Candidatus Scalindua japonica: one gene and its partner. The main gene of each other region encodes a partner of the protein of the gene in region 2 in a complex. Links are inferred from orthologs where the notes say so. Each region holds a gene or a part of one and is shown on either strand. Other genes may lie near its edges.

Region 1 (3,272 bases), on a different replicon or contig from region 2:
GTCATTGTGATACCACCTCTTTAGTAGTTCTTCCAAAAAATGTGAACAGTCCTAAGGTCCTTCTCTGCACACACCTTGATGTTATAACTCATCCTGACCCTCATAGTTATCGCTCACATATATCTGATGGCAGGATAATCGGACCGGGATCAGGAGATATGAAAGGCCCTCTCGCAATCGTCCTTGAGGTCTTCATGAATTTACATATGAAATACGATCACCTTTCACTAGGCCTGGTAATTACATCTGATGAAGAGCGTGGAGGAGAAGCGGGAATGCGTTTTCTTTTTGATGAATTAGGAATCAGATGTGAAGTTGCTCTGGTGCCGGACGGTGGGTCTCTGAATGAAATAACTGTTGAAGAGAAAGGAATTCTTCATTTAAAAATACAGTGCCATGGACATGCTGCACACGCGGCCCGTCCATGGCTGGGAGACAATCCTCTTGAAAGACTCGTAAACTCTGTTTCACGCCTGAAGAATGAGTTTGACGTATTAAATAAAAATGATGACAACTGGAACCCTACCTGCACACTCACAACAATTAAAACACCAAATCAATCTGTTAACCGCGTACCTTCAGAGGCTGAAGGTACTCTTGATATACGCCTTCCAGCCCCTTATACGGTAAAAGACACCTTAGGCCATATACGAAGCTTATTAGGTGATAAAATTGATATACATACTATTGTAAGCGCTGAACCGACACGGTTCATACCTGATCCTCTCTACATTTCAATTGCTGAGGAGATAACAGGAAAACCTACTAATCAGAAAAGAGAAGATGGAGGAAGTGATGCGCGTTTTATTGGACGTTATAATATTCCGGTTATTATTTCCAGACCGATTGTCGGAGAACTACATTCTCTTGATGAGTGGATAGATATAAGATCAATGCAGACGTTTTATCAAATATATGAACTTTATCTGAAACGTAAACTACTTTCAAAGGACTGAGGGATTTAGTAAAAGAAGTATCGAGTAGTTAGTGAACATTAGAGAGAAAACTATAGAGAGAGTTCATTCAGCAGTAAGAAGACAAAAAAATGTAGTATTTAACTTCTACTGCTGACCGTTTTATCTATATAAATAAATCCCCCAATCACTTAAACATATTTTACGTCAATCCCTTATGAGCAAGCCACCTTTCTGCCTCCAGTGCAGCCATACAACCTGTTCCGGCAGCAGTAATTGCCTGTTTATAATAAGGGTCCATAACATCACCGGCAGCAAACACCCCAACCACACTCGTTGCCGTCCTCCATGACTGGCGAGTACCAATAAACCCCTCCTCATCTAACTCTATACTGCCACCTAGAAATGAAGTATTCGGGGTATGACCAATTGCGATAAACAATCCGCCACACTCCAGATCCGACTCCTCTTTACTGATTGTATCTTGTATTCGTATACCAGTTATAACCTTGTCGCCGAGAACATCTGTAATTACAGTATTCCATTTGAACTCTATCTTTGGTTCGGATTTAGCACGTTCCTGCATTATGGGACTTGCCCTGAGTTCAGCTCGACGATGGACAATGACAACCTTACTGGCAAACTTAGTTAAATATATAGCCTCTTCAACTGCAGAATCTCCCCCACCCACGACTACCAGCACTTTGTCCCTGTATGCGGGAAGCGCACCATCACAGACCGCACACGCACTCACCCCACCACCTGAATGTGCAAGTCGTTGTTCATTCGGCAGATTCAGCCAGTTCGCCATAGCGCCTGTTGCTATAATAACACTTAATGATTCTATCTCATTGCCTTCAGAACTCTTCAACTTAAATGGATGTGAGCTGAAATCAACGGAAGTAATATCTTCTGTAAATATTTGCGTCTCAAACCTCAACGATTGTTGTCGAAAAAGGTCCATCATTTCTGTTCCGCGAACTCCTGAAGGAAATCCCGGATAGTTTTCAACCTCTGTAGTGTACATAAGCTGGCCACCCGGCACCATTATGTTTGAAGGTTCACCCTCATAAACAACCGGTTTCAGGTTGGCTCTTGCCGCGTAGATGGCTGCCGTCCACCCTGCCGGACCTGAACCTATGATTACAATCTTTTCTGCCATATTCTGTCTCCATTCTTAAAAAAAAAGGTATTACCACACACCTGTCCAGACAAATACCAGTTAATCAATCTGTGCTAGACAGCCTGTAAGTAAATAGGAATTTATCAAGGCAACCCACACCATACTGGTGGAAAAGCAATTTAAAACAAAAGATCAAATTCTATCATGCAATCCTTTTAAATGCAAATACAGATAACATAATATTATTGTGAAAAGCAGGATTATTATTATAATTTTATTCATTATGTAACTGATTTATAAGTAGAAACTCCGTATAGGTTTTGCTATATTTAAAGCCGATATTTTTACCTCAAATCTTTTTTCACTTTCTTAATATTATTTGTCATATATTTATATTATTCAAAATATCGCTGTTTGCGCAAAAGCTGATACGTATTTTGTAACTTTCAAGAGTAACTCAGAAAATGTCTGTAAACCATTTGCGTTTAAAAAATAATTCCAGAATTGTCATCATCGGTGGTGGCCCCGCAGGAAGTTTTTTTGCGAAGGACGCAATACAACAGGCAAAAAACCATAATATAAATATTCAAATAACAATCTTCAATAGCAAGAATTTCAGTCAGAGGGGACCCAGTGGATGCAATATGAGTGCCGCAGTTATTGCAGCTTCTTTACATGCAAAACTAACAAGAGACGGTATCGTTTTGCCTGATAGTATTGTTCGACAGAAAATTAGAGGATACTACTTTCATACTGAAGAATATGGTATAGAGTTATACAAACCGGACCAGAAAAATAAAAGCAGTATTATGGCAGTATATCGAGGTAATGGACCTCTTTACAGTAGTCACACTGAAAACCATAGTTTTGATGATTTCCTGCTAAGTCACGTAATTAATCAGGGAGTACGCGTAATCTCAGAACCGGTTCAGGATTTATATCTACCATCAAATCCAGATGCGATACCAACCGTAATCTACGGAAAAGGTGGTCAGCATGAAAAAATGGAAGCAGATCTTGTAGTAGGCGCATTTGGCATAAACTCTAATATAATTAACAAAATAGAAAGATTGAATTTCGGTTATGTACCACCAAAAACTATCAGGACTTGTCAAATGGAAATACCATTAGACCCTGTATTTATAAAGAACGCTTTCAAAGATAATATCCAGGTATTCGCGCTTGGAATTGGTCCCTTCAGATTTGCATCAATGGTACCAAAAGGCAACTATGTT
Region 2 (3,262 bases):
TGAGACCCTGAAACCCTCTTTTTCGAGTTCCCGTGCAGTGTATAAGATTGAGTAATGTTCAACTTCTGAAACAATTATGTGTTTTCCTCTATCTCTGTTTGCAAGGGCCAGGCCTCTTAAAGCAAGATTGTTGGATTCACTTCCCGTAAAGGTAAAGATTATCTCCTCCGGTTTGGCATTAATCAGGTCGGCAACTTTTGCCCTTGATTCGTCGACAGCTTTTTTTGCTCTGAGTCCATATGAATGAAGGTGAGAAGAGGGATTACCAAAATTTTCTGTAAAAAAAGGCAACATCTCTTCTACTACTCTCGGATCAGTAGGTGTTGTTGACATATGATCCATATAAACTTTTCTCATTTTGCATTCCCTTCTGTAACTTCCAGTACTGTTAAATCTCGACCTTCACGATTCTCATAAGTATTGTAGTTTTCAAATTAAATGTTTAATAATTCACTGCAGTGAACTATTTCTTACTTTAGATTCTTTCTAAATGGATATGTCGTACTTTGCTATTCCTGTAAAGTCATTGGTTGTCCACAACACTCTAACGTACCGGCGCCACCTTCTTTTACTTCAACTATAGCACCACATATTTCACATTCATATACTTCATTAGTTTCTGTTGGCATGTTTCTATTCTCCTTTATACTAATTGTTAGTGTTTACTGTTCTCGTTTTCTACTCCATTTACAATATTGGATATGAGTGATTTCTTATTTCAATACTATTGACTATACTAATAATTGCCCCGCGGTTATGAGGAAATATTCACCTACTCCAATCATTAACCAGCCAAAAAATTTCTTGATAATCACACTCCAGTTCCCACTTTTTGGCAGACTTGTCATAAAACCGGCAAAAGTACCTGCGAGTATTAAGAGAGTACCTAATCCTATGGAAAAAACAAAGAGCAGGCTTACACCGTAGGCAACCTGCTGTTTTGCTGCAACAAATGTCAAGACTACACCCAGTACGGGTGCGGTACACGGTGCGGCGACCGTACCCGCAAGAAGTCCAACCAGAAAAGCACCGATGCGGCTACCACTCTTATTTCCAGTTTGTCTGCCAGCAAGAAAAGATGGCATGGGTATTGTAATGACATCCAGCATTGACAAACCTAAAAAGATAAAAACATTGGCGATAACGATGTAAAGTATCGGATTTGTGCTGGCAGATCCGAAAAACTTACCGGTCAAAGCCGCGAATGCTCCAAGTGCAGAATATGTTACTGCCATTCCCAATACATAAAACAGCGAGAGGGAAAGGCCCTTCAGTTTAGAATCACCACTACGCCCCCCTATATAAGCGATTGTTATCGGTATCATCGGGTATACGCAGGGAGTGAAGCTGGTAAGCACACCACCAAGAAAAACAGCAATGAAAGCAAGAAACGGTGATGAACTAAGGTAACCTTCCAACCCTTGTAGAAAACTGTCCATATAGTTTATTCCCTAAGACTATTTTGCTACACTTATAAATGTGAGAAATATAAATATTTAACAAAAAAACTATATCATTCAAATCTCTTCAAGTTTTTGCTTAAGTTTGCTCTTGCTTGTGACTCCCACCATTGTTTCCTTCACTTCACCATTACTGAAAAGTATGAGGGTAGGCACAGACAGGACACCATATTTTACCGCCAGATCTTTATTCCCTTCTACATCTATATCTACTTTTACAAATTTGACCTTCCCATCAAATTCCTCAGCTAATTGGCCAAGAATAGGGCCCTGTGTCTTGCATGGGCCACACCACTCCGCGTAAAAATCAACCATGACAGGCGTACTCGCCTGAATGACAGTTTGTTCAAAATCTTCGTTTGTTACTGCCTGTAAGCTTGACATTATCTTACTATTCTCCTTTCATAATGTTCTTAAATTCTATTGCATCTTGCTGTTACAGTCAATGAGGTTATCATTTTGAGGCTTGAAGCTGCCTGCTCTGAGAATATCTTTGTGGCAGATAACCTTCTTAGATGACTTAAGTTAGAAAACATATCTCTTCTAAATGTACTCATTTCATTCTATTCTGTATTATAGAAAAATCAAGCAAAACTTGAACTATCCTGTAATACGTGATTTATTGTTGATACAAAAATCCTGATCACATCTCTTTAAGGCATCAGTGTCATTGAGCAGATTAGAAAAATAACAACACTCAGCTACTATCAACAAGAAGTTTTTGGCGTCTTGCCGAAAATACCAGAGATAATATTAGCAAAGATTCAATTGGAGCAAACTGTAGTGAAATAGACAATTAAAAGAACTACTAACTCTAAACTCAACATCTATTGCCTGTTTATGGTTATGCATTCTGGAACCTCAATTCCTAATTTAATCTGATATGGGATTATTTTGAAAATTATTATTCTAATTTCATCACCAATCGTAAGATATTTTTGTGGGTAGGCCGTAACTACTTTTAACGCATTAATACATATTTTGCTCTGGTCTTTCTCTATATCTAAGACTCTTATCGATAAGTCATTACCGATTAGTACACTTTCTCCAACTTCTAAGCTTATTTTTTGTAGTATATTTTTCCGTACTGAATCTGTCATAAGCGTGAATTTAAATTCTTGCCCATTGTCTACGTCAAAGATTACACCTGCTTCCCTATACACCATGATACTCATTCCTTCGTCTATCAACTTTGTATCACTACATTCTATTAGTTGTAATTCTGCGTCAGATGCTTTCTCGTAAAACCCTTTTTCGAAACCCGGAGCAATTATATAATCAATTCCTGAAGTCTTGATCATTGTCAGCATCTCGTCTTTAAAACCATTTTTGTCTAAGTTGTTTTCAACAACTAAAACACGGTTTTTCAATTGAACATCTTTTGTCCAAATATCATATATTATTTCGACGGTACTAATATCTTTTGAAAATTCAAAAACTTTTATTTGATCATTTGGTTTATCCTTCGGCTTGACATTGACAGGTGGTTTTTTGTTTGATCTGGATTTTATCAGATCACTTAATTTCTTCTTATACTTTTGCAGATGGCCTATTTTCTCGTCCTGCTTCTCACTCAATGCTTCTTTTGTTTCATTTTCGGCAACCAGTTTTTTCTTGTCTTCTTCATTGTCACACAGATTTTTTTTAACTTCAGATTTGCCAGGTGACTTAATCACTTCTGGAATTATGTCAGATAGCCTTGTTTCTTCTTCCACTTTGTCATTCAACTTGTTTTCAATCCCCTCTGCTTCAGTCTGTTCTTTCACTACCTGCACTTTGTCATTCAGCTTGTTTTTAATGTC

The links.
Region 1: the proteins of trxA (region 2) and trxB are in contact, whole or in part, in a crystal structure (PDB 1F6M), measured with the Escherichia coli proteins. The link is inferred for Candidatus Scalindua japonica from one-to-one orthologs.

The regions. Positions count from the first base shown.
Region 1 is NZ_BAOS01000004.1:333,446-336,717, forward strand. What follows is about bases 97-3,032. They hold trxB (thioredoxin-disulfide reductase), read right to left. Parts: upstream 2,077-3,032; coding sequence 1,117-2,076; downstream 97-1,116. Other genes in these bases: SCALIN_RS03760 (M20 family metallopeptidase), read left to right, coding at 97-956; SCALIN_RS03770 (NAD(P)/FAD-dependent oxidoreductase), read left to right, coding at 2,502-3,032. In the rest of the region: more of SCALIN_RS03760, read left to right, coding at 1-96; more of SCALIN_RS03770, read left to right, coding at 3,033-3,272.
Region 2 is NZ_BAOS01000013.1:84,556-87,817, reverse strand. What follows is about bases 182-3,107. They hold trxA (thioredoxin), read right to left. Parts: upstream 1,845-3,107; coding sequence 1,518-1,844; downstream 182-1,517. Other genes in these bases: SCALIN_RS07870 (carbon storage regulator), read right to left, coding at 2,288-3,107; SCALIN_RS07880 (protein-disulfide reductase DsbD family protein), read right to left, coding at 732-1,439; SCALIN_RS07885 (desulfoferrodoxin FeS4 iron-binding domain-containing protein), read right to left, coding at 510-629; SCALIN_RS07890 (cysteine desulfurase family protein), read right to left, coding at 182-357. Also shown: more of SCALIN_RS07890, read right to left, coding at 1-181; more of SCALIN_RS07870, read right to left, coding at 3,108-3,262. UniProt on the Escherichia coli protein: Participates in various redox reactions through the reversible oxidation of its active center dithiol to a disulfide and catalyzes dithiol-disulfide exchange reactions.